Anaeromyxobacter diazotrophicus: one gene and its partner. The protein of the gene in region 1 interacts with the protein of each later gene in a pairwise test. Links are inferred from orthologs where the notes say so. Each region holds a gene or a part of one and is shown on either strand. Other genes may lie near its edges. The genes, in order: ligA and leuS.

Evidence for each region.
Region 2: the proteins of ligA (region 1) and leuS interact in binary tests that used the Escherichia coli proteins (3 or more experiments, as listed by UniProt). The link is inferred for Anaeromyxobacter diazotrophicus from one-to-one orthologs.

The regions. Positions count from the first base shown.
Region 1 is NZ_BJTG01000001.1:356,072-371,274, forward strand. Bases 6,731-9,720 are described here. They hold ligA (NAD-dependent DNA ligase LigA), read right to left. Parts: upstream 9,270-9,720; coding sequence 7,191-9,269; downstream 6,731-7,190. Other genes in these bases: HWY08_RS01630 (TIGR03960 family B12-binding radical SAM protein), read right to left, coding at 6,731-6,805; HWY08_RS01635 (acylphosphatase), read right to left, coding at 6,904-7,194; HWY08_RS22140 (pilin), read right to left, coding at 9,329-9,720. Also shown: HWY08_RS01615 (HU family DNA-binding protein), read right to left, coding at 1-253; HWY08_RS01620 (YhjD/YihY/BrkB family envelope integrity protein), read right to left, coding at 381-1,640; HWY08_RS01625 (Rne/Rng family ribonuclease), read right to left, coding at 1,637-3,937; more of HWY08_RS01630, read right to left, coding at 4,133-6,730; more of HWY08_RS22140, read right to left, coding at 9,721-9,841; HWY08_RS01650 (hypothetical protein), read right to left, coding at 9,838-10,902; transcription termination factor Rho, read left to right, coding at 11,221-12,534; rpmE (50S ribosomal protein L31), read left to right, coding at 12,694-13,095; HWY08_RS01665 (hypothetical protein), read left to right, coding at 13,215-13,424; HWY08_RS01670 (sigma-54-dependent transcriptional regulator), read left to right, coding at 13,447-14,865; type II secretion system protein GspC, read left to right, coding at 15,056-15,203. UniProt on the Escherichia coli protein: DNA ligase that catalyzes the formation of phosphodiester linkages between 5'-phosphoryl and 3'-hydroxyl groups in double-stranded DNA using NAD as a coenzyme and as the energy source for the reaction.
Region 2 is NZ_BJTG01000002.1:359,783-375,060, forward strand. Bases 1-3,065 are described here. They hold leuS (leucine--tRNA ligase), read left to right. Parts: upstream 1-311; coding sequence 312-2,819; downstream 2,820-3,065. Other genes in these bases: asnS (asparagine--tRNA ligase), read right to left, coding at 1-185; lptE (LPS assembly lipoprotein LptE), read left to right, coding at 2,821-3,065. In the rest of the region: more of lptE, read left to right, coding at 3,066-3,354; rpsT (30S ribosomal protein S20), read right to left, coding at 3,382-3,660; mazG (nucleoside triphosphate pyrophosphohydrolase), read right to left, coding at 4,166-4,975; HWY08_RS04700 (hypothetical protein), read left to right, coding at 5,025-7,058; HWY08_RS04705 (DUF4388 domain-containing protein), read left to right, coding at 7,066-8,169; HWY08_RS04710 (PhoH family protein), read left to right, coding at 8,266-9,327; HWY08_RS04715 (HD family phosphohydrolase), read left to right, coding at 9,396-11,756; rRNA maturation RNase YbeY, read left to right, coding at 11,753-12,322; lnt (apolipoprotein N-acyltransferase), read left to right, coding at 12,319-14,103; HWY08_RS04735 (PilZ domain-containing protein), read right to left, coding at 15,236-15,278.

The DNA of each region.
Region 1 (15,203 bases):
GCTCCTTGCCGGTCCGGAAGAGGATGCCCCGCTTCGGCTTCACCGGGATCACCTCGCCCGTCTTCGGGTTCCGGCCCTGGTAGCCCTCGTAGTGCTTGACGTGGAACGCGCCAAGCCCGCGGATCTCGATGTTTTCTCCCTTGCACAGGGCCGTCTTCATCGACTCGAAGATGGTCTCGATGGTCGACTCGGCCTGCTTCTGCGTGACGCCGCGCTTCACGACGAGGATGTTGATGAGATCCGACTTGAGCATCGAGGCGCTCCGGCGCGATCGGGACTGCCTCCAAACCGAGTCCCGTCCAGGTTGGGAGGAAGCCTAGCGGAACCCTCCGAAATCAGCAAGGGTTCCGCTGGCATGGCCAGGATGGCGCCGCAGGCGCTCAGGTGCGCTGCGCGGCTCCCCCGCTCCCGGCGGGGCTCCCGCGGGACTCGAGCGCCTGGCAGAGCTCCGCGAAGCTCTTCGTGCCGAGCGCCTCGGCGGCCGCCCCCTCGGCGCCCGCGAGCACCAAGGACAGCAAAGTTTCCGCAGGGTTGCCGCTCGCCGCCGGGGGCTCGCCCGCCACCGCGGAGCGCACATCCGCGAGCGAGATGTGCTCCAGCGGCCGAGCAGGTACGAGCCCGCCGCTGGCCACCTCCAGCACGAGCCGCCGCCCCCGCAGCGTGGCGACCATCTCGCGCACCGGCTCGGCGAAGGTGCCGATGCGCAAGGCGATCTCGGCCGAGTCCGGGGGGAGGGCGCCCGCCCGGAACGCGAGCGCCACCTCCAGCATCACCCGCGAGGCGAGGAGCTCGCGGCCGAGGACGGTGCCCTGTCCGGCCGGCGCGTGCCCGGCCAGGATGACGCGGGCGTGCTGCGCCACGAACGCGACGCGCGCGCCGAACAGCACCACGGTCCAGGACACGTACAGCCAGAGGAGGAAGATGGGGACGGAGGCCACCGAGCCGTAGATGGCGTGGTAGCGGAAGAAGCGCGCCACCGCGAGGGTGTAGAGCGCCTTGGCGAGCTCCCAGGCGAGGCCCGCCACGAGCCCCCCCACCGCCGCCGCCCACGGGCGCACCCGGGTGGCAGGGAGGAACAGGTAGGCGGCCGCGAAGAGCAGGCACGAGACGAGCACGGCCGCGACGCGGACGAGCACCTGGCCCACCGGCGCGCCCTCCAAGAAAGCGCTGACCGCGTGCCCGAGGGTGAGCGACCCGGCGAGGAGCAGCGGCCCGAGCGTGAGCCCGGCCCAGTAGAGCAGCGCGCGCTGCGGCAGCGGACGCGACCGCCGCACCCACCAGATGTCGTTCACGGCCCGCTCGACCTGACCGAAGAGGCTCACCGCCGAGAAGACGAGCAGCGCGCCGCCCACGAGCCCGGCGCTGGTGGCGTGGGCGTTCCGGACGAAGCGGTCGAGGTAGGGCTCGATCGAGGCGCGCGCCCCGACCGCCAGGTTGTCGAGCAGGTAGCCGTGGATGCCGCGCCACATCGCGTCGGTGCCGGCGAAGGCGCGCACCACCGTGAACGCCACCACCAGCGCCGGCACCAGCGCGAAGAGCGACAGGTAGGTGAGCGCCATCGCCCGCAGGCGGACGCTCTCGCCCCGCATGGCGTGCAGGAGCGGCCTGGCGGCGGCGAGGCCGCGTGCCGCGCGCGTCACCGGCCCTTGCCGCCCCCGGGCGCCTCGGCCGGCGCCGGGTCACCGGCCGCGCCGGCACCGCCCGCTGCCGCCTCGCTCGCCTCGGCCTGGGGCTGGGCCTGCGCCTGGGCCGCACCCCGGCCCTGACCGCGTCCGCCGCGGCGACCGCGGTCCTCGCGCTCGCGCTCCTTCTCGCCCCGGTCCTGCCGGCCGTAGATGTCGAACTGCTCCTGGTGGTAGCCGGACTGCGGCTTCACCTGGATGGTCTTGTTGTACCGGTCCATGAGGTACCGCAGCTCGTCGCGGTCCTCGCCCTGCAGGATGCGGGCGACCTCGGGGTGGCAGTTCACGACCAGCACCGGCTCCGGGAAGCTGGGCGCGTCGCGGCGGATCTCGCGGAAGATCTCGTAGGCGACCGTCATCTTGGAGCGGAGGTGCCCCTTCCCGTCGCAGTAGCTGCAGGGCTCGTTCATCATGCGCGTGACCGACTCGCGCACGCGCTTGCGCGTCATCTCGACGAGCCCCAGCTCGCTGATCTTGAGGACGTTCGTCTTCGCCTTGTCCCGCCCCAGCGCGTCCTGCAAGGCCTTGAAGACCTTGTCGCGGTTCTGGGGTTTGTCCATGTCGATGAAGTCGATGATGATGATGCCGCCGATGTTGCGCAGCCGGAGCTGGTAGACGATCTCCTTGGCCGCCTCGGAGTTGATCTTGGTGATCGTCTCCTCGAGGTTCTTCTTGCCGACGTAGCGGCCCGAGTTGACGTCGACGGCGGTGAGCGCCTCGGCCTGGTCGATGATGAGGTAGCCGCCGCTCTTCAGCCACACCTTGCGCTGGCTGGCGCGCTTGAGCTCCTGCTCGATCCCGTACGCGTCGAAGATCGGCTCCTCGCCCTGGTAGAGCTCGATCTGCGACTCGAGGTGGGGCGCCTGCTCCTTCACGAAGCGGAGGATGCGGTCGTACTCGTCCCGGTCGTCGATGACGAGCTTGTGGACGTCGGCGGTGAAGAGGTCGCGGGTGGCGCGCAGGATGAGGTCGAGGTCGGGGTGGAGCAGCGCCGGCGCGCCCACCTTGTCCTTGGTGCGGATGATCTCGTTCCACACCTGGATGAGGAAGCGGATGTCCGCCTCCAGCTTCGGCGCCTCGACGTTCTCCGCCACGGTGCGGACGATGAAGCCGGTGCCCTCCGGGCGCATGCGGTCGACGATCTCGCGCAGCCGGCGGCGCTCGCCCTCCTTCTCGATGCGGCGGCTGATGCCGATGTGATCGACGGTCGGCATGAAGACGAGGTGCCGCCCCGGCAGCGAGATGTGGCTGGTGATGCGGGCGCCCTTCGTCCCGATCGGATCCTTCGCGACCTGGACGATGACCTCCTGGCCCTCCTTGAGGAGGTCCTGGATGTTCTTCGTCCCCTTCTCGCGGCGCTCCTCGCGCCCGTGCCCGTTGTGGCGGGCGTTGCCGCGGTCGCGCTCCCCGCGATCCCCCCGCTCGCCGCGGTCCCCGCGGCCGCGCCCGTCGCGACGGCCGCGCTCGCGGCCGTCCCGGCCGTCGCGCCCGTCGCGCCCGTCGCGCGCCTCGCGCGCCGCCTCGGCCGGGCGCGCCTCGCGCTGGCCGCTCGCGGGCGCCGCCGCCGGCGCGGTCACCTCACCGGCCGCCGCCGGAGCCTCGGCGATGGGCGACCCCGCCTCGGCGGGCGTCGCGGGCGTCGCGGCGAGCTCCAGCTCGGCCTGCGCCGGCGCCTCCGGCGCCGCGGCGGCCTCGGGCGCGGGCGGCAGCTCCGGGACGAGCAGCGGCGGCGGGGCCGGGACGGGCTCCATGCCGACCGCGTTCGTGAGCGCGATGGGCGCGAGCGGGGCGGCCGCGGGCTCGCCCTCCGCGGGCTGGGCGGCGCCCGCCTCGGCGGCGGCGGCCGGCTCCGCCGCGGGAGGCGGCGCCTCCGCGGGCTGGCCCTCGCCGGCGGCGGCCGGCGCGGGCAGGGCCGCGCGGGCGCGCGCCTCCTGCTCCTCGGCCTCCTGCTCGCTCGGGACCTCGTGCAGCGCGTTCGCGTGCTCACCCTCGGTGAGCTCGAACTCCTCCGAGAAGTCGGGGTCGCCGTAGACGTCGCCGACGTACAGGAAGGCGGCCTTCTCGAGGCCGATGTCCACGAAGGCCGCCTGCATGCCCGGGAGCACCCGGACCACGCGGCCCTTGTAGATGTTGCCGACGATGCCCTTCTCGCGCTTACGCTCGAGGTAGAACTCGTGGATGGTGCCGCTCTCGACGAGGGCGACGCGCGTCTCAGCGCCTGCGGCGTTGATGACGAGGATGCTCGAACCGGCCATGTGGGACCTCGCTGGCCCTGCCGCGCCGCGCGCGTGCGGGATGCGAGGCCACGCATGGCCCTGGCCGCGGCGAGCCGGGGCCTCGAGGGCTCCGGGTCGTCCAACCGATCGTCGAGCTCGCGCTCACGTCCGCATCCTTCCGCGCCGGCTGCTGCTCTGGCCGCCCCGCGGCGGCCCGGCGGGCGTTCAATGTGTTCAGGCGTCGAGGTAACGGGGCGCGCGGGGGATACCGGCCTGCGGTCGCGCGCTGGTCGTCCTCTCGAAGCTGACGCCTTCCTTCAAGACCTTGACTCCCCTGGGCGGGGCTCCGTCGCCGAACACCGCCGCCAGCACCTCGGCTGGCTTGGCGCTCCCCGACGGGTCCGCCTTCAAGCTGAATGCGACCCGCCGTTCACCCTCGAGGGCGAGGTGGGTCACGATGTCCTTCAGGTCTATCTCCCTTGCCTTGCCCTGCGCAATCTTCTCGCCGCGCTTTCGGTCCTTCCCCTTCCCGGGGGAGGTGCGGCGGACGGTCGCCTGGGCCGACTCCTCGAACCGGGCGATGGCGGCGCCGAGCCGCTCCTCGGTCCAATCCGCAGGAAAATCGGCGATGAAGTGCACTGCCCGGAGCGAGGCGCTGATGGAGGTGGCGCGGGGATCGAGCGGGCGCGCCTCCTCGACGGTCAGGCCGGGCGGCAGCGCCGGGGCGAGCCGCGCCGCGATGGCGTCCGCGTCCGCGGCGCCGACCAGCTCGAGGTCGAGGTACTCGCAGCGGCTCTCGACGCCCACCGGCAGGGCCGGCCCGAAGGACACCTTGGGCTTCGGGTGGAAGCCCTGGGAGTAGGCCATGGGCAGCCCGGCGCGCCGGAGCGCGCGCAGGATGGCGTGCATCGTCTCGAGGTGGGAGAGCGCCACCAGCCGGCCGGTCTTGGAGTACCGGACGCGCAGGTGAGTGCGGACCGGCGACTCGGGCGGGCGCGGCGGCCGCGGCGGCTCCGGGACGTAGTCCTTCGCCTCGTGGACCCGGTTCTTCACCACCTCGTAGTCGCACGCGCCGCAGACGGTGCAGGGGGCGAGGACGCAGTCCACCACCTCGGCCTGGTTGCGCGCCGCGGCGAGCTGCTTCTGGAGGTAGGGCTTCGAGACGCCGCAGTCGATGCGGTCCCACGGCAGCACCTCGTCGAGCGGACGCCGGCGGTGCGCGAAGAAGGCGAGCCCGACGCCGTGGACCCGCTCCAGCTCGCGGAAGGCCTCGAGCCAGCGCCCCTCGTCGAACCACTCGGACCAGCCGTCGAGCCGCTGCCCGGCGCGGTAGGCGGCCAGGATGGCGGTCCCCACCCGGCGGTCGCCGAGCGCCAGCGCCCCCTCGATGGCCGCCTGGCGCGCGTCGTGGGGCTTGAACTGGATGGCGCCGTTGCGGCCGCCCAGCTCGGCGGTGATGAGCTGCTGCCGCCGCCGCGTCTCGGCCTCCGCGATCATCGGCTCCCACTGGAAGGGCGTGAACGGCTTCGGGACGAAGGTGCTGGCCCCGAGGTGGATGGTGGCCGAGCCCTGCCCCTTCGGCAGCGTCCGCCGCGCCACCTGCAGGCAGCGCCGGGCGAGCCCGGCGATGGCGGCGACGTCCTCGTCGGTCTCCTCGGGGAGGCCGATCATGAAGTAGAGCTTGAGGAGCGACCAGCCGTTCTGGAAGATCGACTCGACCGCCCGGAGCAGGTCCTCCTCGCGGTTCCCCTTGTTGATGACGGCCCGCATCCGCTCGGTGGCCGCCTCCGGCGCGAGCGTGAACCCGGTCTTCCGGATGCGCCCGATCTTCTTCGCCAGCTCGTCGCTCATCGTCTCGGTGCGGAGCGACGGCAGCGACATGGCGATGCGCTCGCCCTCCCACCGCTCCAGGAAGTCGTCGAGGAGCGGGTTCAGGCAGCCGTAGTCGCCCGAGCTGAGCGAGAGCAGCCCGACCTCCTCGTAGCCGGAGGCGGCGAGGCCGGTCTCGGCGAGGCGCAGCACCTGCTTCGGGCTGCGCTGGCGCGTCGGGCGCGTGATCATCCCCACCTGGCAGAAGCGGCAGCCCCGGGTGCAGCCGCGCTGCAGCTCGATGGGGAGCCGGTCGTGCACCGTCGCCATGAACGGCACCAGGGGCCGCTCGTAGGCGGTGGTGGAGAGCGCGTCCAGGTCGGGCATCACGCGGCGCTCCACCCGCTCGTAGCCGGGGAGGAGCGGCTCCAGGGCGGCCAGCGCGCGGGTGGCCGGGTCGAAGCGGGGCGCGAAGAGCGAGGGGACGTAGACCCCCGGGACGCGCGCCAGCGCGCGCAGGAGCTCGGCCCGCGGCGCGCCGGAGCGCTTCCACGCCAGCACCGCGTCCGCGATCTCGTGGACCACCGCCTCGCCTTCACCCACCGCGAAGGCGTCGAAGAAGTCCGCCGCCGGCTCGGGGTTCATGGCGCACGGGCCGCCGCCCAGGACCAGCGGGTGCCGCTCGGTCCGCTCGCGCGCGAGGAGCGGGATGCCCGCGAGGTCGAGCAGCGCCAGCGCGCTCGTGTAGCAGAGCTCGAACTGGAGCGTGATGCCGAGCACGTCGAAGTCGGCCACGCGCGCCCGCGACTCGAGCGTGAAGAGCGGCTGGCGGCGCTCCCGCAGCAGCGCCTCCATGTCCGGCCAGGGCAGGAAGACGCGCTCGCAGGCGACGTTCGGCCGGTCGTTGAGCGCGTGGTAGAGGAGGCGGAAGCCCAGGTTCGACATCCCGACCTCGTAGGTGTCGGGGAAGGCGAGCGCGAACTTGAGGTCGGCGGCGCCGAGGTCCTTCACCACGGCGCCGAGCTCGCACCCCACGTACCGCGAGGGCTTCTGGGCGGCGAGGATCAGCTCGTCGAGGGCGGAGGGGTCGCGGTCCATGTCGTCTCGGGCGGCGGGTTGGAACCGCCGGTGGCCCGCTCCATGGTTGCTCCCGGCGCCAGGGGGCGCGGGAAAGGGGGCCGAGCTTTTAGCAGGTTTCAGAACGCGATGTCGAACGCGGCGAGCCCGCCCTGGGCCGCCTCCCAGCTCGCCTGCACGTCCTCCACCCGGGCGAGCCGAGGGCCCCGCCGGCAGTAGCGCACGAGCGCCTCCAGCGCCGGGCGCTCCCCCTCCGCCAGCACCTCCACGGAGCCGTCGGACCGGTTGCGGACCCAGCCCGTGAGCCCGCCGATCCGGAGCGCCTCGTCTGCGGTCGACTGGCGGAAGGCGACGCCCTGCACCCGGCCCGTCACGACCACCCGCACCCGCTCCTTCGCCGCCCCGCTCATGGCTCCCCCCCGGCGAGCAGCCGCTCGAACTCCTCCTCGCCGACCACCCGCACGCCCAGCTCCTGCGCCTTCTTGAGCTTCGACCCGGACTCCTCGCCCGCCACCACCAGGTGCGTCTTCCTGGAGACCGAGCCCGCCACCTTGCCGCCGCGCCGCTCGATCTCCGCCTTGGCCTCGTCCCGGGAGCGGCGGGCCAGCGCGCCCGTGAGCACCACCGTCTTGCCCGCGAAGAAGCCGCCCACCGCGGCCGGCTCGGGCGCGGCGACGACGCCCGCCGCGAGCAGCCGGCGCACCACCTCCTGGTTCTGCGGCTCGCCGGTCCAGGCGCGGATCTCGCGCGCGGTCTCCTCGCCGACGTCGCGCACCGCGGTGAGCTCCTCCTCGCCCGCGGCGAGGAACGGCTCGACGGCGCCGAAGTGGCGGGCCAGCGTCGCCGCCGTCGCCTCGCCCACCTGCGGGATGCCGAGCGCGTTGAGGAAGCGGCGCAGCGTGGTCTGCTTGGAGCGCTCGAGCTGCGCCACGATGTTCTGGGCGCTCTTCTCGGGGAGCTCCTGCGGCTTCGCGCCCTCGGCCGGCTTCCGGTTCCGGCCGAACGCCTTCTGCCAGTCCTCGAAGCGCACCGCGTACAGGTCGGCGAAGTCCTTCACCAGCCCGGTCGAGACGAGGTGGGCGGCGAGCTTCTCGCCGAGCCCGTCCACGTCCATGGCGCGGCGCCCGGCGAAGTGCGTGAGCCGCCCGACGAGCTGCGCCGGGCAGGCCGAGCCGGTGCAGCGGTAGACCTTCTCGCCCTCCTCGCGCACCACCCGCGCGCCGCACACCGGGCAGTGCTCGGGAAAGACGAACTCCCGCTCCTCGCCGGTGCGCCGCTCCGGGATCGACTTCACCACCTCGGGGATCACCTCGCCGGCGCGCCGGATGAGCACGAGGTCGCCGACGCGGATGTCCTTGCGCCGCATCTCGTCCTCGTTGTGGAGGGTCGCGCGCGAGATGGTGGCGCCCGACAGGCGCACCGGCTCCACCTCCACCACCGGCGTGAGGACCCCGGTGCGGCCGACCGAGGCCCAGATCTGCCGGACGCGCGTGGTCTCCTCCTGCGGCGGGTACTTGAAGGCGGCCGCCCAGCGCGGGAACTTCGAGGCCGCGCCCAGCCGGCGCTGCCAGTCGAGGTCGTCCACCTTCACCACCACCCCGTCGGTGTCGTAGGGCAGCTCGAAGCGGCGGTCCGCCATCCGGTCGCGGTAGGCCTTCACCTCGCCCATGCCGAGGCAGAGCCGGTTCTCGGGGTTGGTCTCGAAGCCGTAGGCCGCCAGCGCCTGGAGCTTCTCCCAGTGGTGCCGCCAGGGGGCGCCGCCGTCGCCGCCCGGCACCAGCGCCTCGTAGGCGATGAAGGAGAGCGGGCGGGTGGCGGTGACGCGCCAGTCGAGCTGCCGGAGCGAGCCGGCGGCGGCGTTGCGCGGGTTCGCGAACGGCTCCTCGCCCTGCCGCAGGAGGAGCTGGTTCATGGCGGCGAAGTGCTCCTTCTGCAGCAGCACCTCGCCCCGGACCTCCAGGCGGCGCGGAGCGCCGGCGAGGCGCGCGGGGATGCCGCGGTTCGCGCCCAGCCGCCCCACCGTCCGCAGGTTCTGGGTGACGTCCTCGCCGTTCACGCCGTCGCCGCGGGTGGAGCCCTGGAGGAAGGCGCCGTCCTCGTAGACGAGCTCCACCGCCAGCCCATCGAGCTTCGGCTCCAGCACGTACCGGACCGGCTCCTCGGCGGGCAGCCCGAGCAGGCGGTGGACGCGCGCGTCGAGCTCGTCCAGCTCCTCGTCGGTCTGGACGTTGCCGAGCGAGAGCATCGGCTCGCGGTGCACCACCCGGCCGAACCGCTCCGAGGGCGCGCCGCCCACGCGCTGGGTGGGCGAGTCGGGGCGGGCGAGCTCGGGGTGCTCCGCCTCCAGCGCGGCCAGCTCGCGCATGAGCCGGTCGTACTCCGGGTCGGAGAGGATCGGCTGGTCGAGGACGTAGTAGGCGTGATCGGCGGCGCGGAGCTGCCCCCGGAGGGCCTCGGCGCGCTCCGCCGCGCTCGGCTCGGTCATGCGCGTGGAGCATGGCCCGGCGCGGCCGCGCGGGCAACGGGATCCGGCGAGGTCCAGCGCTAGAAGGTGTCGGCGGAGCCGATGATCAGGTCCGAGACCGGCAGGAAGCTGTAGCCCTTCGCCAGATACGACATGGTGCGCGTGCTGGTCGCGCCGTCCCCGTCGAGGTCGCCGACGCCGGTCACGGTCATGGTGAGCGGCCCGCCGGTGGCGGTCAGGTCGTTGATGGCGAAGGAGTAGCTGTAATACGTGTCGCCCTGGATGAGCATCGGGAGCTGGTTCCAGCCCGCCATGCTCCAGTCGATGCGCCCCTTGCCGACGCCGGGGACCGCGGCGGGGTTCCAGGCCCCCGCGAGGCCGGGCGGCACGCGCTGCTGGTTCTGGACGATGTCGTTCACGGCGCGGCCGAGGCCCACCATCACGATGCTGCGCTCCGCCGCGCGCGAGCGCAGCTGGAACTTCTGGTAGCCCGGGAGCGCGACCGAGGACAGGAGCCCGATGATCCCGACCACGATCATGAGCTCGATGAGCGTGAAGCCGCGGGCATGAGCGGCGGCGCGAGGTGACCTCATGGCTTTCCTTCCTTGACTTGCGAGGCGGGCTCCACCACCCAGCCCCCGCTCGGCAGCGCGCGCAGGACGTTCCCCTTGGCGCGCTCCTGCTCCGTGAACGCCTCCAGCTCGGCGGGGCTCACCTTCGCGCCCGGCTCGACGAGCAGCAGCTGTCCGCCGGCGCCGTCCGGGACGACGAAGGTGTGGGCCGGCGCGCCGGCCAACGTGGGCGTGGGCTCCGGCGGCTTGCGCGTGGCGAACTGCCAGCCGTGGTAGCCCCCGACCGCCGCCAGCGCGATCGCGAACGCCACCCACAGCCCCTTGCCGCTGCGCTCGGTCCGGGCCGCCTCGGCCGCGGTCAGGTTGGAGAGGACCCGCGGGGCCGGGCGCGAGGGCGAGACGAAGGGCGCGGCCGGCAGCGGCGCGGGCGCGGCGGGCCCGACCCGCGCCAGGGCGCCCGCCAGGGCCACCCCGCCGTCGACGAGGGCGAGCCGCACCGGGTCGAGCGCCTCGGCGGCACCGGGCGGCGCGTCGGCCCCGGCGACCTTCACCTTCAGCAGGAGCGCGTCCACCTCGCCCAGCAGCGCCGGCAGCGCGGCGCCGTGGAGGTCCGGGCGCGTGGGCACCAGCGCCACCGCGAGGTCGAGCCGGAGGCGCAGCCCCGCCGCGCCGCGCAGGAGGCCGGGGTCGAAGGAGAGCGGGCCAGAGGTGAGCGCGGTGCGCTCCCCCTCCGAGAGCGCGGCCGCGACGCGCTCGGCCGCGGCGCGCCAGTCGGGGTCAGGGTGGGCCTCGCCGCGGAGCGCCGCCGCCAGCACCGCCTCCGCCTCCTCGGCGGAGGGCAGCGCCCCGGGGACGGGCGCCTGCACCGCGGTGAGCGCGGGCGCGCTCGCCGGCGGGACGGGGGCCGGCGCGGCGAGCGGGGCCGGGGCCGGCCGGACCGCCGGGGCCGCGGCCGGCGCCGGCGCGGGGGGGGCGGCGGCCGGCGCGAGCGCCACGGCCGGCACGAGCGTCGGGACCGGCGTCCGCGCCCGCCCGGGGAGGGGCGGCGGCACGGCAGGGGTGGCGCTTCGCTGTTCGGGCATCCGTGCTCCTCGCGAGCCCGGAGGAGGCCCGTGCCCGCGAGTGTACCGCGCGCACCAGGCCCCACCGAGCCACGGACCTGCCCCGAGTTCATGGTCTGAGAGCGGCACCGACCTCCGCCTCCATGCGCCCCCCTTCGCCCCCGCCGCCGCCGGGCCTCATGGCGGCGGCGCGCGGCGGGGCGCCCGGTTGACAGCGCAGGAGCAGAAGCTTAGGAATCTCAGCCTCTCCCGCTGCGAGCTCCCTCGCACACGCACGCACCGAACCGAGCCGGATCCGCGCCGCGCGTCCCCCGCGCGCCACCCCTCAGGACGAGTCCCATGCCCGCTGCCGCTCCCGCCGCCCCCGCCGCCTCTCCCAGCCACACCGACCTCAAGCACATGAAGGTGGCGCAGCTCACCGAGCTCGCGACCTCGCTCCACATCGAGGCGGCCGGGGCCCTCAAGAAGCAGGACCTCATCTTCGCCATCCTCCAGGCGCAGTCGAAGGTGGCCGAGGAGAAGAAGGAGGAGATGGAGGTCGGCGGCGAGGGCACGCTCGAGGTGCTCCCGGACGGCTTCGGCTTCCTCCGCAGCCCGGACTTCAGCTACCTGCCCGGCCCCGACGACATCTACGTCTCGCCCTCGCAGATCCGGCGCTTCAACCTGCGCACCGGCGACACGGTGCGCGGCACGGTGCGCCAGCCCAAGGAGGGCGAGCGCTACTTCGCGCTGCTCAAGGTCGACTCGATCAACGGGCAGCCGCCGGAGGAGAGCCAGTCGAAGGTGCTCTTCGACAACCTGACGCCGCTCTACCCGACCGAGCGGCTCCGGCTCGAGCACGATCCGAACGAGATGACCACGCGGGTGGTCGATCTCTTCGCGCCCATCGGCAAGGGCCAGCGCTGCCTCATCGTCTCCCCGCCCCGCGCCGGCAAGACGGTGCTCCTGCAGAACATCGCGCACGCCATCACGACCAACCACCCCGAGGTCACCCTCATCGTCCTGCTCATCGACGAGCGGCCGGAGGAGGTGACCGACATGGAGCGGACGGTGAAGGGCGAGGTCGTCTCCTCGACCTTCGACGAGCCCGCCACGCGCCACGTCCAGGTGGCGGAGATGGTCATCGAGAAGGCGCGGCGGCTGGCCGAGCACAAGAAGGACGTCGTCATCCTGCTCGACTCGATCACCCGCCTGGCGCGCGCCTACAACTCGGTCGTCCCGCCCTCGGGCAAGATCCTCTCCGGCGGCGTCGACTCGAACGCGCTCCACAAGCCGAAGCGCTTCTTCGGCGCGGCGCGCAACATCGAGGAGGGCGGCTCGCTCACCATCATCGGCACCGCGCTCGTCGACACCGGCAGCCGCATGGACGAGGTGATCTTCGAGGAGTTCAAGGGCACCGGCAACTCGGAGATCGTGCTCGACCGCAAGCTGATGGAGAAGCGCATCTTCCCGTGCATGGACATCGCGAAGAGCGGCACGCGCAAGGAGGAGCTGCTCCTCCCCCCGGCGTGGCTCTCCAAGATCTACATCCTGCGCCAGACCATCCTGAACGGGCTCGACAACGTCGAGGCGATGAAGTTCACGCTCGACAAGTTCCGCCAGGTGAAGAACCACGACGAGTTCTTCAAGATGATGGTCGGCGGCGGCAAGTAGGGCGGGCGCTCGTCCTCCGCCGCGGCCGCCCGCACCGCGAGGACCGCCCGGCGCGCCCCGCCGCCCTTGACGTAACCGCCCGAACCGACTAGATCCCGCCCCCTCGCGGCCCGGACCACGGCGCTCTCGCCGTGCAAGCGGCCGCTCCGAGAAGGAACCATGCGCGAAGGCATCCACCCCGACTACAAGCCGGCCAAGGTCACCTGCGCCTGCGGGAACGTCATCGAGACCCGCTCGACCCGCGGCGACTTCCACATCGAGATCTGCGCCAACTGCCACCCGTTCTTCACGGGCAAGCAGAAGATCATGGACACCGCCGGCCGCATCGAGCGCTTCAAGACGCGCTACGCCGCGACCCCGGCCGCGCCCGCCAAGGCCGAGGCGAAGGCCGCCCCCGCCAAGAAGGCGGAGCCGAAGAAGGCCGAGGCCTCCGAGAACCGCGCCGCCAAGCGCGCCAAGGCGAACGCCGGCAAGCCGAAGCCCAAGGCCGAGGCGAAGCCCGCCGAGGCGGCTCCCGAGGCGGCCCCGGCCGCCGAGGGCGGCGAGACGCCGACCGCGTAGCGCCACCCCGCTGCGCGTCGTCCCAGGCGGCGGTGCCCTCGCGGGCGCCGCCGCCTTCGTCTTCGCGGGGCGCGCGCCCGGCGCTTGCGTCGCCGCCGCCCGCGCTGTACTCAGCGCGCATGCCCCGTGCCCCCCTCGCCGCGCGCCTCGCCGGCCTCGCCGCCCTGGCGCTCCTCGCCGGGTGCCCGGAGGAGCGCCCGGGCGCCGAGAAGCAGATCCCCACCCAGCGCGTCCCGCCCGCCATGTCGGTCGAGCCCGCCCCCGCCGGCGCGGCCCCCGGCGACGCCGGGACCGCCGCCCCCGACGCGGGCGCGGCGCGGCGCCCGTAGCGGCGCGGTATAAAGGGCTCCGGTGGAGCCCCTCATCCTCATCGCCGACGACGAGCCCTCGAACCTCGAGTCGCTGGCGCGCATCTTCGCGCGCGAGGGCTGGAAGGTCGCGACCGCCGGCTCCGGGGCGGAGGCGCTCGACGTCCTCCGGCGCGAGCAGGTGGCGGTGCTCGTCACCGACCTCATGATGCCGGGGATGAGCGGGGAGGCCCTCCTGCGCGCCGCCCGCGCCGTCTCGCCCGAGACCGAGGTGGTGCTGGTGACCGCCTACGGCACCGTCGAGGCGGCGGTCTCCGCCATGAAGCTCGGCGCCTACGACTTCATCACCAAGCCCGTGAAGCGCCACGCCATCGTCAAGTCGGTGCGGCAGGCGCTCGAGAAGGCGTCGCTCGTCGCGGAGAACCGCGCGCTCAAGGCGCAGCTGGCGGGGCTCGGCGCGGCCGCCGCGCCGGGCGCGCTCGTCGGCAACGCCCCCGCCTTCCGCGCCGCCGTGAACGCGCTCGAGCAGGCCGCGCCCACCGCGGCCACGGTCCTGCTCGGCGGCGAGAGCGGCACCGGCAAGGAGCTGGCGGCGCGGCTCGTCCACGACCGGTCGCCGCGGGCGGCCGGGCCGTTCGTGCCCATCAACTGCGCCGCCATCCCCGAGACCATCCTCGAGTCGGAGCTCTTCGGCTACGAGCGGGGCGCGTTCACCGGCGCCGCCGCGCGCAAGGAGGGCCGCTTCGAGCGCGCGCACGGCGGCACGCTCTTCCTCGACGAGGTGGGCGAGATGTCGCCCGGACTTCAGGTCAAGCTCCTGCGCGTGCTGCAGGACGGCGTGGTGGAGCGGCTCGGCGGCACGCAGCCGGTCCAGGTCGACGTGCGGATCGTGGCGGCCACCAACAAGGAGCTCGCCGCCGAGGTGCGCGCGGGCCGCTTCCGCGAGGACCTCTTCTACCGGCTCAACGTCATCGCCGTCCGGCTGCCGCCGCTCCGGGAGCGGCGCGAGGACGTGCCGCTCCTCGCCAGCACCTTCCTCCGCCGCCTCTCGCTCAAGCACGGGAAGAGCCTCGAGGGGTTCACGCCGGCCGCGCTGGCGGCGCTCGAGGCGTCGCCCTGGCCCGGCAACGTGCGCGAGCTCGAGCACGCCGTCGAGCGCGCGGTGGTGCTGTCGCGCGGTGGGCTGGTCGACGAGACGGACCTCCCGGAGGCGGTGCGGCGGCCGCGCTCGGGCACCCCCGCCCCGGCCCCGGCCGGCTCCCTGGCCATCCCCCTCGGCACGCCGATGGAGGAGGTCGAGAAGATCGTGATCCGCGAGACGCTCCGGCAGACCCACGGCGACAAGACGCTCGCCGCGCAGATCCTGGGCATCGCCGCCCGCACGATCTACCGGAAGCTCGATCGCGACGAGAGCGGGCGGCTCGTCGAGCCCGGCGGGGGGCAGGGGCAGGACGTCCCCTAGGCGCTGCCAATTTGGCCGCGCCCGGGGCGCGCCGGGCGCGGCCTTGCCAAAATGACAAGGCCGCGGGCGGCGGTCGGGACCGCGCGGGCGAGCGTACGAGAAATCGCAAGCCGTCGCGGGCCGTTGCATGATGTCCCCGGCCGCCGTCGCTGGCACGCGCGTTGCTCACCACCTCCGGGGCGCTCCCCGCATGCTCGACCTCTTCTTCAGAAAATACGCCTGGACGGCCACCCTGCTGCTGCTCTTCGCGGCGGCGTGGCTCTGCGCACGCACCGTGAACACGGTGGTGGCGGCCGTCATCCGCCCGCGCCCGGCGGTCGACCTCAGCGCGCTCCCCT
Region 2 (15,278 bases), on another replicon or contig:
GCCTCCTGGAACACCTCGGGCGTCACGTTGCCCTTGAAGACGACGCACTGGATGACGCCGGTGCCGTCGCGCACCTGCAGGAAGTGCAGCTTCCCGGAGGAGCGGCGGTTGTGGAGCCAGCCGTGGAGCGTGACCTCCTGGCCCTCGTGCGCGGCGATGTCGGCGATGTAGACGGGGGGGAACATGGCGGTCTCTCCGGGTCGTCGAGCGGGCGCGAAATATAGCGGGTTCGCCCGGCTCCGTCGCGGCCGGGCGCGCCGCCGCCGGGCATGACGCGCCCGCCGGGCCGGGTTAGGATGCCCGGCTCAGCCATGCCCATGAACGAGCGTTACGAGCCGCAGTCGATCGAGCCGCGCTGGCAGGACCGCTGGACCGCCGCCCACACCTTCTCCGCCGGCAACCGGCCGGGGGCCGAGAAGCGGTACGTCCTCGAGATGTTCCCCTATCCGTCGGGCGCCATGCACATGGGCCACGCGCGCGTGTACACCATCGGTGACGCGCTCGCGCGCTGGCTGCGCATGCGCGGGCACGACGTGCTGCACCCCATCGGCTTCGACGCGCTCGGCCTGCCGGCCGAGAACGCGGCGCTCAAGGACGGCAAGCACCCGGCCGCGCGCACCCGCGAGAACATCGTCTCGTTCCGCGCCGAGATGCGCTCGCTCGGCTACGCCTTCGACTGGGACCGCGAGATCGTCACCGCCGACCCCGAGTACTACCGCTGGAACCAGTGGTTCTTCGTGAAGATGCTGGAGCGGGGGCTCGTCTACCGCCGCCAGGGCAAGGCCAACTGGTGCACCGGCTGCCTGACCGTGATCGCCAACGAGCAGGTGCTCGAGCAGGACGGCCAGCGCACCTGCGAGCGGTGCCAGTCCCCGGTCCTGGAGAAGGTCATCCCGGAGTGGGCCTTCCGCATCACCGCCTACGCCGACGCGCTGCTCGAGGGGCTGGATCAGCTCGGCGCCTGGCCCGAGCGCGTCACCACCATGCAGCGCAACTGGATCGGCCGCAGCGTCGGCGCCCAGGTCCAGTTCCCGGTGGAGGGGACCGACCGCAAGATCGAGGTCTTCACCACCCGCGTCGACACCATCTACGGCTGCACCTACGTCGTCCTGGCGCCGGAGCACCCGCTGGTGGAGGCGGTGACGCGGCCGGAGCGGCTCGCCGAGGTGCGCGCGTTCGTGGAGCGGATGCGCCGGACCGAGGCGGCCGCGCGCACGGGCGAGGGCGCGCCGAAGGAGGGCGTCTTCACCGGGGCCGAGGCGGTGAACCCGTTCACCGGCGCGCGGGTCCCGGTCTGGATCGCGAACTTCGTGCTGGCCGAGTACGGCACCGGCGCGGTCATGAGCGTCCCCGCCCACGACCAGCGCGACTTCGAGTTCGCGCGCAAGTACGGCCTCCCGGTGAGGACCGTCATCCAGCCGGCGCACGGCGAGCGCACGCCGCCCGGCGACCAGCTCGGCGCCGCCACCACCGAGGACGGCGTGCTGGCCGACTCGGGGCCGTACACCGGCCTCCCGAGCGCCGACGCCCGCTTCCGGATGAGCGCCGACGCGAAGGCGAAGGGGTTCGGGGAGGCCAACGTCCGCTACCACCTGCGCGACTGGGGCTTCTCCCGGCAGCGCTACTGGGGCACCCCCATCCCCATCATCTACTGCCCCGACCACGGCGCGGTGCCCGTGCCGGTGGAGGACCTGCCGGTCCGCCTGCCGGAGCAGGCCATCATCACCGGCACCGGCGAGCCGCCGCTCGCCAAGGTGCCCGAGTTCGTGAACACCGTCTGCCCGGTCTGCGGCAAGCCCGCCCGGCGCGAGACGGAGACGATGGACACCTTCGTCGACTCGTCCTGGTACTACGCCCGCTACCTGTCGCCGAAGGACGACCGCCAGCCGTTCGACCCGAAGCTGGCGGACCGCTGGCTCCCCATCGACGTCTACGTCGGCGGCCCGGAGCACGCGGTGATGCACCTGCTCTACTTCCGGTTCTGGAACCGGGTCATGCGCGAGCTGGGCCTCGTGCCGGTGGACGAGCCGTGCAAGCGCCTCGTGACGCAGGGCATCGTCAACGGGCCGGACGGCCGCAAGATGTCGAAGCGGTGGGGCAACGTGGTCGCGCCCGGGCCCATGGTGAAGCGGTTCGGCGCCGACACGGTGCGCATGTTCATGCTCTTCGCCGCGCCGCCCGAGAAGGACATCGACTGGTCCGACGAGCAGGTGGACGGGCTCTTCCGGTTCCTGTCGCGCGTGTGGCGCATCTTCCACGCGCGCCACGCCTGCTTCGGCGCCGGCGAGGCGGCGCTCGGCGAGGCCGCCGGGGCCGCCCTGGAGCTGCGGCGGCGGACCCACCGGACCATCAAGAGGGTGACCGACGGGTTCGAGGGCGATCTCAAGTTCAACACCGGCATCGCGGGCCTGATGGAGCTCGTGAACGACCTCTACGCCTTCGAGCCGGCCTCCGAGCCGGACCGGGCCGCGGTGCGGGAGGCGCTGGTGGCCCTCGCCACGTTGCTCGCGCCCTTCGCCCCGCACGTCGCGGAGGAGCTGTGGCACGCCGTGGGCGGCCCGGCCGTCGAGGGCGCGCTCCTGGCCGACCAGCCCTGGCCGGCGTTCGACCCGGCCCTGGTGGCCGCCGACACGGTCAGCATCGCGGTCCAGGTGAACGGGAAGCTGCGCGGCGAGGTGCGGGCGGCGGCGGCCGCGACCGAGGCCGAGGTGCGCGCGCTCGCCGAGTCCGAGGAGAAGGTGAAGGGCTACCTCGCCGGCAAGACGGTCCGGAAGGTGGTCTACGTCCCGAAGCGCCTCGTGAACTTCGTGGTGAGCTGACGTGACCGCGCGCGCGCGCCCCCTCGCCGGACGGCGCAGGGCGAGGGCGGGGGAGCGGGGCGGGGGCCCGCGCGCCGCCCTCGCGGGCGCGCTCGTCGCGCTGGCCTCCTGCGGCTACGCCGTCCACGCCCCCGGCCGGCTCCCGGAGGACGCCCGCCAGGTGTTCGTGCGCGCGCTGGAGAACCGCACCACCGACGCGGACGCCGGGGCGCTGGTGGCCGCCGCGCTCCGGCGCGAGCTGGCGCGCCGCGGGGCGGACGCCGGCCCGGGCGCGCCGGCGAAGCTCGAGGGGGCGGTGGAGGGGGTGGGCTTCGGCGCCGCGAGCCCGAACGGCGCCATCTACCGCCTGACCCTGACCGTCTCCGCGCGCCTGGTGGTGGCGGGGAAGGTCGCGAGCGAGCAGCGATCGGTGCGCTCCGAGGACTGGCTCGCCGGCCAGGATCCCCTCGAGAGCGAAGGCCGGCGACGGCTCGCGCTGCGCCACGCGGCCGAGGCGGTCGCGCGCGAGATCGTGGAGCGCCTGGAGCTGCCGTAGCGAGCGCCGCCCGGAGGCGGCGCGCCGCTAGGCCGACTTCGGCTGGGCCGCCTTGGCGGCCGCCTTGGCGAGGCGCGAGATGCGCCGCGAGGCGGCGTTCTTGTGGATGATGCCCTTCGACGCGGCCTTGTCGAGCGTCCGGAGGGCCGTCGCGACGGCCTGCTTGGCCGCGGCGGGGTCGGCCTGGACGATGGCCTCGCGCGCCTTCTTCACGGCGGACTTGAGGCCGGTGCGGACCTGCACGTTGCGGGTGCGGCGCTTCTGGGCCTGCCGGTTGCGCTTCTCAGCGGAGCGGGTGTTCGCCAACGGAACTCTCCGGATCTTCGGTTGGAAAGCGGCGTTCTCTATCGCCCATGGCCGGGAGAGTCAAGCGCCGCGCCGCGCGGGAGCGCACCGCGCGGCGCGGGCGCGTGGCGCGGGCGCGCCCGGAGCAGGTGACGCGCAACCGCTACGGCCGTGAGGCTGCCCGCGCGACGTCGCTGGCGGACCCTTGCGGCCGTAGGCCGCGCCGCGCGCGTGCGGCGCATCACCGTTCGCCGCGCGGCCTCGAACGACCTTGATGGGAGCCTAGTTATCCACCGCGGGGAAAATTCGCCGACCCCGGTACTCGACTCCATCGGGGGGATGTGGGCAAACCGGCGAAAAAGAGGGCGAACTCGTTGATGTTGCAGGGATGGCGCCCTGCGGCGCCGTGCAGCACGGGGGCTGGGGGGCCGCAACGACACGCCTCTCACGAGGGTAGCCACAAAGTTTTCCACGAACTTTCCACAAAATCTGTGGAGAGCGGTCGGGCGAGGTCCGCGGTGTGGACCTAGGTGGTTTTTTTGTTTTGGGCCTCGAGCGCCTTGGCCTCGTTCCAGAGTTCGTCCATCTGCTCCAGCGTGGCCTGTCCGTGCGGCACGCCGGCGCGCTCCAGGCCGCGCTCGACGTGCTCGAACCGGGAGATGAAGCGGCCGATGGTGGCGCGCAGCGCCTCCTCGGGGGAGACCGCCAGCTTGCGGGCCAGGTTCACGGTGGCGAACAGGAGGTCGCCCAGCTCGTGCTCCACCGAGGCGCGGTCGCCGCTCGCCACGGCCGCGTCCAGCTCGCGCAGCTCCTCCTGCACCTTGGCGCGCGCGCCGGTGGCGTCGGGCCAGTCGAACCCGATCCGGCTCGCCTTCTCCGTGAGGCGGTCGGCCCGCGCCAGCGCCGGCATCTCGCGCGGCACGCCCTCGAGCGCGCTCCGGCCCTTCCCCTTGGCCGCCTTCTCCTCGCGCTTGAGCGCCGCCCACTGCTTCAGCACCCCCTCGGCGTCCTTCACGTGCGCGTCGCCGAACACGTGCGGGTGGCGGGAGACGAGCTTGTCCGAGATCGCCTCCGCCACGTCGGCGAAGGCGAACTGCCCCACCTCGCTCGCGAGCTGCGACTGGAAGACGATCTGCAGGAGGAGGTCGCCCAGCTCCTCGCGGTGCTCGCGCGGATCCCCGGCGTCGATCGCCTCGAGCACCTCGTAGGTCTCCTCGAGGAGGTAGGGGCGCAAGGAGGCCATGGTCTGCTCGCGATCCCAGGGGCAGCCGCCGGGTGCGCGCAGGCGCGCCATGATGCCGAGGAGTCGTTCGATCGCTTCCGCTGGTGTGGGCATGACCTACAGGTTGTACCCCAGGGGTCGCGTGCTAGCATCCGCCGCGGCCGTGTCCCGGGCGCTCCTCATCCTCCTCGGCCTGTCGCTCGCGACGGGCGCCCCGCTCGCCGCCCGCGGGCAGGTCGCCGCGCCTTCGCTGGTGGAGGAGGACCTGGCGCCGGCCGAGGAGCCGGCGCGCGAGTCGCAGCCCAAGCCCGCGCCGGCCGCCGCCGCCGAGCCCGAGTCGCTGCCCCCGCCGCCGCCCCCCGCCGCGCCCCAGCCGCCCGCGCCGCCGCCGGTGCGAGCCATCGAGCCGGTGCGGGCGCGGTTCGGCGATCTCCTCGAGGCCTGGCAGGACCGCCGGGCCGCGCTCCGCGAGCAGGACCTGCCCCGCGCCCAGGCGGCGGAGCGGCGGCTGCTCGAGCTCCGCCGGGAGCTCGGCGTCGAGAACCTGGACGCGCTGGCCGCCGCCGAGGTCCGCGCCTCCGCTCGCGCGCTCGAGGCGCGCGTGCCCGCCGAGCCGGTCGCGCGGGCGGAGCTGGCGGTCGCCCTCGCGCCCGATGGCGCCGCTGCGCACCTCGCGCTGGCGCGCGCCCTCCTCGCCCGCGATCCCGGGAACCCCGAGCCGGCGCTGCGCGCCCTCGCGGCCGGCCTCGCCGCCGCCGTCCGCGAGCCGCACACCGCCCGGGCCGCCGTCGCCGACCTGTGCGTGGCCGGGCTCGCCGCCGCCCTGGCGGCGGCGGCGCTCGCGGTGGCGCTCCTCTTCCTGCGCCGGCTGCGGCTCCTCCTGCACGACGTCCGCCACCTGCCGCTGCTCCGCGCCACCACCCCGCTCCAGGCGGGCTTCATGTCGCTGGCGGTGCTGGCGGCGCCCCTCGCGCTGCGGCTCGGGCCCGCGGCGTTCCTGGCCGCGCTGGCGCTCTGCGCCGCGCCGTACCTCCGCCGCTCCGAGCGGGCGGTCGCGACGGCCGCGCTCCTCGCGGTGGCGGCGCTCCCCTGGGCCGCCGGCGAGACGGCGCGGCTCGGCGCCTTCACCGGAACCCTGGCCGACGACGTGTACGCGCTCGAGCACGGCGCCGACGACGGCCGCGTCGCGGCGCGGCTCGCGGCGCGCGCGGCCCGCGGCGAGCTGCCGTCGGCGGGGCTGCTCGCGCTCGGCCACCACCACAAGCGCCGCGGCGACCTCGCCGACGCGCTGCGCTGGTACCAGGCGGCGGGCGCCAGCCGCCCCGAGGCGCTGGTCGGGATGGGCAACGTGCAGCTCCTGCGCGGCGACCTCGACGGCGCCAAGGCGAGCTACCTCGCCGCCGTCGACCGCGCGAGCGCGATCGGGAACCTCTCCGCGCTCGCGGCGGCCCACTACGACCTGTCGAAGGTGTTCGTGCGGCAGTCGGCGCTCGACCAGGCGCAGGAGGCGCGGCGCAAGGCGGCCGGCGAGGACGGGGCGCTCGTCGCGCGCGCCGGCTCCGACGACGACTTCCGCCAGAACCGCTGGCTCATCGACGCGCCGGTCCCGTTCGCCGAGGTCCGCGCCCTGGCGGCCGACGACGCGCCCGCCGGCGCGGAGGACGCCGTGCGGGTGCGCCTGGCCGGGCCGCTGCCCGCCGCCGGCTGGCCGTGGCTGCCGGTGGCGGCGGCCCTGGCGCTGTGGCCGCTCGCCTGGCTGGGGCGGCGGCCCGGCGTGAGCCACGCCTGCCAGCGGTGCGGCCGCGCGGTGTGCCGCCGCTGCGACGGGGTGGACGGGAGCCTCTGCGGACAGTGCGTGAACGTCTTCGTGAAGAAGGACCTCGTCGACCCGCGCGATCGGCTGCGCAAGGAGCAGCAGGTCAGGCGGCACGCCCGCGCGGAGCGGCTGGCGGCGAGGGCGCTCGGGATCGCCGCCGGCGGCGCGGGGCACCTCTGGCGAGGCCAGCCGGCGCGCGGCGCGCTGCTCCTGCTCCTGCTCGCCTTCCTGGTCGCGCTGGCGCTCTCCTCGGCCGGGGTGGCCCCGCCCCCGTACCCGGTGCCGTGGGCGGGAGCCGCCAAGCTCGCGCTGTTCGGCTCGCTCGCCGCGCTGGTCTGGGCCCTCTCGGTCCGCGACCTGTTCCGCCGGACCCGGAGCTGACCAGGCCATGGCGCTCACCGGCACGCTCAAGGACTTCGGGATCGCCGAGATCCTGCAGCTCATCGGGCAGCAGGCGAAGAGCGGCGTGCTCCACCTCGCCAGCGCCGACGAGGAGATCCACGTCGTGCTGTCCGACGGGGCGGTGGTCTCGGCGGAGTCCGCCCGGCGCAAGCAGAAGGAGCGGCTCGGCGCCATGCTGGTCCGCGCGGAGCTCCTCAGCCGCGAGGCGCTGGCGCGGGCGCTCCAGGTGCAGGGGCGGACGCTGCGGCGGCTGGGGGACATCCTGGTCGAGCTGGAGCTCGTCACGAAGCAGGACCTGAAGGAGGTGACGACCCTCCAGACCACCGAGACGATCTACCGGCTCTTCGAGTGGAAGAGCGGGACCTACGACTTCGAGCCGGGGGCGGTGGAGTTCGACGCGGGCACGGTCGTGCCCATGCGCGCCGAGGCCCTCCTCATGGAGGGGTTCCGGCGGGTCGACGAGTGGCCGATGGTGCGCCGGAAGATCTCGTCCCCGGCGATGACCTTCCTCCGGCGCGCGCCGCTGCCGGCCGACGAGTCGGCCGGGCCGGCCGAGCGCCGGGTCCACGCCCTGGCGGAGCCGGGCCGGACGGTGGAGAAGCTGGTCGACCTCTCGCGCCTGGGCGAGTTCGAGACCTGCAAGGCGCTCCTCACGCTGGTGAACATGGGGTGCCTCAAGGCGGTACCGGCGCCGCGGCGCTCGGCGGCCGCCGGCGTCGGCGCGTACGCGCGGAGCTGGCGCCAGCGGCTGCGGCGCGGCGCGGCCGGGCTGGCCGCCACCGCGCTCCTCTCCGGGGCGCTGGCGGGCGGCGCCTGGCTCGCCGCCGAGCGGCACCGCGCGACCGTCCACGCCGGCCCCTCGCTCGAGGAGGGCGCCGCCCAGCGCCTGCTCGCCCGCCACCAGCTGGCGCGGCTGGCCGGGGCGCTCGAGGTGTGGCGGCTCGAGCGCGGCAGCTACCCGCAGCGGCTCGCGGAGCTGGTGGAGGCCGACCTGGCCGCGCCGGCGGACCTGCGCTGGCCCTGGCGCGAGGAGTACCATTACCGCAGGACCCCGGACGGCGGGTTCGTGCTGCTCCCGCCGCTGCCCTGATCCGCGCGACCCGCGGGGTCTCGACGCTGGCGCCAGCGGCGCGGGGACCGTTATAGGTGCGGCGCGCGCGGTCCAGCCGCCCGCCCGGAGGAACGCTTGAGTCAGCCCGCGACGGCGCAGCAGAAGACCACCCGCATCGAGTTCGACGACAACGACAGGGTGAGGGCGCTGTGCGGGGCCCACAACGAGCACCTGAAGCTCATCGAGCGCCGGCTGGGCGTGCAGGTGGGCTCGCGCGGCGGGCAGCTCGTGGTCAGCGGGGCCTCCGAGGAGCGCGTGGCGCAGGCCGAGGCGCTGCTCCGCGAGCTGTACGAGCTCATCGCGTCCGGCTACCCGCTCTACCTGGAGGACGTGGACCAGGCGACGAAGCTCTCCGGGCAGGGGGTCGCGCTCAAGGAGATCTTCGGGGACACCGTCTACGTCTCGGCGCGCCACCGGGTGATCACGCCCAAGGGGCTCGGGCAGAAGCGGTACATCCAGGCCATCCGCGACAACGACATCGTGTTCGGCATCGGGCCGGCCGGGACGGGCAAGACCTACCTCGCCATGGCGATGGCGGTCTCCGCGCTCATCGAGCGCAAGGTGAAGCGGATCGTGCTGTGCCGGCCGGCGGTGGAGGCGGGCGAGAAGCTCGGGTTCCTGCCGGGCGACATCGCGGAGAAGGTGAACCCGTACCTCCGCCCGCTGCACGACGCGCTCTTCGACATGGTGGACTACGAGAAGGCGTCGGCCTTCATCGAGCGCGGGACGGTGGAGGTCGCGCCGCTCGCCTTCATGCGCGGCCGCACGCTCAACGACGCGTTCGTGATCCTGGACGAGGCGCAGAACACCACCTCGGAGCAGATGAAGATGTTCCTCACCCGCCTCGGCTACGGGTCGAAGGCGGTGGTGACCGGCGACGTGACCCAGGTGGACCTCCCCTCCGGGCGCGCCAGCGGCCTGCTCGAGGTGCAGAAGGTGCTGCGGGGCATCGAGGGCATCGCGTTCTGCGCCTTCAGCGAGGTGGACGTGGTGCGCCACCCGCTGGTGCAGGAGGTGGTGCGCGCGTACGACCTCTTCGACGCCGAGCGGAAGGCGCAGAAGGAGCAGCGGGAGCAGGAGCGCGCCGCGCGCGCCGCGCTCCGCGCGGGCGCCGAGGCGAGCGACGACGGCGGGTGATCCGGCTCCCACCTCGGCGCACCGGGGCCGTTGCGTTTCCCCCCCGCCGGTGCGAGGCTCCCGCCCTCGTGGAGAACCCCGATCCCTCGCGGCAGCCCCCCGGCTGGGCGGCGCGGCTCGCCCGCGCCGTGCGCGGCGGCGCGCTGCTCGAGGCCCTGCTCGTCGCCCTGCTCGCCGGGGGCTCGGCCTGGCTGCTCGCCCCCGGCGCGCTGACCCAGCGCACGCCCGGCGACGACGCGCTCGGCACGCCGGCGCTCGGCAACTACAAGGCGGCCCGCGACTACGAGGTGGTGGACGAGGAGGCGACGCGCGAGCAGCGCGCCGCCGCCGTCGCCGCGGAGCGGCCGGTCTTCGACTGGGACGAGAGCGCGCCGGAGGTGGCCGCGCTGCGCATCCGCGACGCCTTCACCCTGGCGCGCGACGGCCTGGCGGAGGCGCGGCTGCGCCACGGCGAGGGCCGGCGGCGGGAGGGCGCGCGCGAGCTGCAGCGGGCAGCGCTCGCCGAGCGGGCCGCCTTCGAGGCGCGCCTCGGCGTCCGCCTCTCCGACGCGGACTACCAGGCGCTCGCCGCCGCGCGCTTCGACGCCCAGCTCGAGGCGCCGCTCATCGCGCTCGCCGGCCACGCGCTCTCGGGCAAGGTGGTGGAGGACCGCCGCGCGCTGGCGCAGGCCCATGAGCGGGGCATCGTGGCGCGCACGCTGCGCCACGGCGTCGCGCAGGGCGAGCACCTGCTGCTCGACCCGGCGGTGATCCGGGACCTCGACGAGGCGCGGGTGGACGCGCAGCGCGCCGCGGACGCGCTCCCCGCGCCGGTGACGCCCGGCCTGCGCGCGGCGCTCGGGCGCGCCGCCGTGGCGCTCGCGCAGCCGACCCTGGTCTTCGACCTGGCCGAGACGGCCGCGCGCCAGCGCGACGCCGCCGACCGGGTGAAGCCGGTGGCGGTGCACGTGCGGCGCGGGGAGAAGATCGTCGGGGACGGCGAGGTGATCGAGCGCCGGCACCTGCTCCTGTTCCGCGGGATCCGGGAGCAGACCCGGCCGGCCGACGTGGTGCTGGTCCGGCTCGGGGCGGGGCTGCTCGTGGGCGTGCTGCTGGTGCTGCTCTGGCGGTACGCGCGCCGCAACGTGGCCGGCTTCCACCCCACCCGCAAGGACGCGCTCCTGCTGGCGGTGACGCTGCTCGGCGCCACCGCGCTCGCCGCAGCGGGCCTCGGCGTCGGCGACGCGCTGCACGATCGCTTCCCGCGCTTCTCGCCCGAGACCTTCTTCTACCTGGTGCCGTTCGCCGCCGGCACGCTGCTCGTCCGGAGCGTGCTCTCGGCCGAGGTGGCGCTGCTCTTCGCCGTCGCGAGCGCCGCGCTGGTGGGGCTGGTGGCCTCCAACTCGCTCTTCCTGGCGGTGCACGCGCTGCTCACCTCGGTCGCCGCGTCGGGGCTGGTGGCGCGGGCGCGCGACCGGGCGGGGCTCTTCCGGGTCGGGGCGGCGGTGGGGACGCTGGGGGCGCTGCTCGTGCTCGCCACCCACCTCTTCACCGGCCGGGCGCTCTCCGAGGCGGTCGCGCCGGCGCTGGCGGCGGCGGCCTCGGGCGCGGTGCTCCTGCCCATGGTGGCGGTCGGGAGCCTGCCGCTCGTGGAGTGGGCCTTCGGCTACCTCACCGACGTGAAGCTGCTCGAGCTCGCCAACCTGAACCACCCGGCGCTGAAGGACCTCATCGTGCAGGCGCCCGGGACGTACCACCACGCCGTCATCATGGGGTCGCTGGTGGAGGCCGCGGCGCAGCGCATCGGGGCGCACGCGCTCCTGGCCCGGGTGTGCGCCTACTACCACGACCTCGGGAAGATCCGGAACCCGCTCTACTTCGCGGAGAACCAGCGCGGCGAGAACCGCCACGAGCAGCTCGCCCCGTCCATGAGCGCGCTCATCGTGAAGCGGCACGTGACCGACGGCCTGGAGCTGGCGCGGCACTGGGGCTTGCCGCGGGCGGTGGCGGACGCCATCCCGCAGCACCACGGCACGCGGCTCGTCTCGTTCTTCTGGGCGAAGGCGCAGCAGCGGCGGGGCGACGGCGAGGCCGCCGCGCTCGACGAGGCGCTGTTCCGCTACGCCGGGCCCAAGCCCCAGACGCGGGAGATCGCGCTCGTCATGATCGCCGACGCCTGCGAGGCCTCGGCGCGGGCGCTGCCCGATCCGACCCCGGAGCGCCTGCGGGTGCTGGTGCACCGGCGCATCAACGAGATCTTCAGCGAGGGGCAGCTCGACGACTGCGAGCTGACGCTCAAGGACCTGAACGCCATCGCCGCGGCGATGGTGGGGGCGCTGGCGGCCGTCTACCACGACCGGCCCGGCTACGGGGACAACGAGGCCGCGCCGGCGGCGGAGCCCACGCCGGGCGGGCTGCAGCTCCTCGGCTCGGAGCGGCGCGGCCCGTGACCGTCCACGCCCGGAGCGAGCACGCGCGCGGCGCCGCCGCGGCGCGGCGGCTGGCGCGGGTGGCGCGCCGCTACCTCGCGGCGCTGGCGCTCCCGTCGGCGGAGCTCTCGCTCCTCCTGGTCGGCGACCGCGCCATCCGGTCGCTCAACCGCCGCTGGCGCGGGAAGGATCGCGCCACCGACGTGCTCTCCTTCCCGGCCGCCGGCCCGGGCCCGCTGCTCGGCGACGTCGTCATCTCGCTCGACACGGCGCGCCGCGCCGCCGCGGAGGAGGGCCGCGCGCTCGGGGACGAGCTCGACCGCTACCTCGCGCACGGGCTCCTCCACCTCCTCGGGCACGACCACGAGCGCCCCGCCGACGCGCGCCGCATGGCGCGGGCGGAGGACGCGCTGGTGGGGCAGGGGATGGTCACCGCGGCCGCGCTGGAGGGATCGGGATCGAAGGTGGAGTCACAGGCGCGGTCGAAGTCGCGGTCGCGGTCGAGCTCGCGGTCGAGCTCGCGGTCGAGGTCGAGGTCGAGGTCGAGGTCGCGGTCGCGGTCGCGGTCGCGGGTGGCCATGCCATGACGCGCCCCCGCATGCTCCTCCTCGCCGTCGCGAGCGGCCTCGCGATGGCGCTGGCGCTGCCCCAGTGCTTCCCCTGGCTGTCCCTGCGCCCGATCGACCCCGCCGGCCACCTCGAGTGGCTCTGCTGGGTGGCGCTGGTCCCGGCGCTCCTCGCGCTCGACCGCGCCACCACCTGGAAGTCGGCCCTCGGGATCGGGCTCCTCGCCGGCCTCGCCTACTTCTACGCCGCCATCTGGTGGGTCAACCACGCGATGACCGCGTTCGGCGGCGTGCCGATGCCGGTGGCGCTGCTCGGCCTCAGCCTGCTCGTGCTGTTCATGGCGGCGCACTGGGCCGCCGCCCTCACGGCCTCCTGGTTCATCCGCTGGCGGCTCAACTGGCCGTGGTGGACGCACCTCCCCGCCACCTGGACCGCCGCCGAGCTCTCCCGGAACTACCTCTTCACCGGGTTCCCGTGGGCGAACCTCGGCTACCTGCAGGCGCGGCACCTCGCGGTGGCGCAGCTCGCCGCCCTCACCGGCGTGTACGGGATCGCGGCGCTGGTCGTCCTCGTGAACTGCGCCGTGCACGCGCTCGTCCGCGCGCGCCTGGACGGGCGGCGGCCTCCGTGGCGGCTGGCCGCCGGGACCGCGCTCCTCGTCGCGGCGGTGACCGCCTGGGGGACCGCGCACCTCGGCGCCGTCCGCGCCCGCGCCGCGGCGGCGCGCCGGCTCTCGGTGGCGCTCGTGCAGGGCAACGTGAACCAGGCGGTGAAGAACGAGCGCATGAGCTACGGCGCGTTCATCCTCGAGCGCTACCTGCCCCTCACGCTCGAGGCCGATCGCCGCGGGGTCGACCTCATCGCCTGGCCGGAGGCGGCCTACCCGCTGCTCCTCCCGCCGGATCCCGACTCGCTCGCCGACCGCCGCTCCGGGCTCCCCGCGCTCCAGCACGCGTGGCTGCTCCTCGGCGCCGGCACCTACGACGAGCGGATGGGGCGCGACGGCAAGCCGGTGGCGGAGGGCTCGAACAGCGTGTTCCTGCTGCGCCCCGACCTGGAGGTCCAGGGGCGGTACGCGAAGCACCACCTCGTGCCGTTCGGCGAGTACGTGCCGCTGCAGGACCTGCTCGGGTCGGTGCTGCGGTCGGTGGTGCCGCAGATGGTGCCGCAGCGGCCGGGGGCGGCGCTGCGGGTGCTCAGCTTCGCGCCGACCGCGACCTCGACCGCGACCTCGACCGCGACCTCGACCTCGGCCGCGAGCACGACCGCGAGCACGACCGCGACCGGGGTGCCGACCGCGACCGCGACCGGGGTGCCGACCTCGACCTCGGCGCTCGCGGGGGAGGTGCGGCTCGCGCCCATGATCTGCTTCGACGCCATCTTCCCGGAGGTGAACGTCGCGTTCGCCGCGGAGGATCCGGACCTGCTCGTGAACCCCACCAACGACGCCTGGTACGGCTACTCGTCCGGCCCGTACCAGTTCCTCGCCATGGTGCAGCTGCGCGCCATCGAGGCGGGCAAGGCCGTGGCGCGGCCGGCATACGCCGGGGTGAGCGCGCTCATCGAGCCGACGGGCGAGGTGCAGCCGGGCGCGCTGCCGGTCGGGCCGGTCGACCCCGACCTGGCGCCGGATCCGGCCGAGCCGCCACGGCTCCTGGTGGGGTCGGTCCCGCTCTTGCGAGGCCGTACCCTCTACACTAGAGTCGGCGACCTCTTCGCGTACGCCGCGAGCGCGTGGGCCGCCGCCGCGCTGGCGCTGGCGGTCCGCGGGCCACGCAAGCGGCGCGACTCCACCGGGTGAATCAGATGGCTGCACCGACCGACCAGCTGCTCGAAGATCTGACCCGGCGCCTGGAGGCGCTGCGGGGGTCTCTTTGACGTCGATCGGAAGCGGAACCGCGCCGCGGAGATCGCGCGGCTGTCCGAGGACGGCGGCTTCTGGGGCGACAACGCCCGCGCGCAGGGGCTGCTGAAGGAGAAGGCGCAGCTCGAGGCGAGCGTCTCCGGGTTCGACCGCGCCGCGCGGGCGGTGGACGACGCCCGGGTCCTGCACGAGCTCGGCGAGGAGGCGAAGGACGACGCCACCCGCGCCGAGGCGGCGCAGCACGCGGGCGCGGCGGCGCAGCTGGTCGAGAAGCTCGAGTTCGAGCGGATGCTCTCCGGGCCCCACGACCGCGCCGGCGCCATCGTCGAGGTGAAGAGCGGCGCGGGCGGCGTGGAGGCGATGGACTGGGCCGCCATGCTGTACCGGATGTACACGCGCTACTGCGAGCGGAAGGGCTGGGAGGTCGAGCCCGCCGACCTGGTGGCGGGCGAGGAGGCCGGCATCTCCTCCGCCTCCTTCTTCGTGCGCGGCGAGTTCGCCTACGGCTTCCTCAAGGCCGAGAAGGGCGTGCACCGGCTGGTCCGGATGAGCCCCTTCGACGCGGCCGCGCGCCGCCAGACCAGCTTCGCCGCGGTGGACGTGACGCCGGAGATCGAGGACGACATCGTCATCGACATCAAGGAGTCCGACGTCCGCATCGACACCTACCGCTCCTCCGGCGCCGGCGGGCAGAAGGTCAACAAGACCGACTCGGCGGTGCGCATCACCCACCTCGCCACCGGCATCGTCGTGGCGATGCAGAACGAGCGCAGCCAGCAGAAGAACCGCTCGATGGCGTGGAAGATCCTGCGCGCCCGCCTCTACGAGTACGAGGAGAAGAAGCGGCAGGCGGTGCTCGACGCGGCCGAGGCGCAGAAGAAGGACATCAACTTCGGCTCGCAGATCCGCAGCTACGTCCTCGCGCCTTACCGGCTCGTGAAGGACCTCCGCACCGGGGTGGAGACGGGCAAGGTGGACGAGGTGCTCGACGGCGACCTCGACCAGTTCGTCGAGCCCTACCTGCTCGGCGTCCGCCGGACGGATCGAGCGGTGGACGACTGAGCCGGCGCTAGGCCGAGTAGACGATCGGCGGCCGCGCCAGCAGGAAGCGG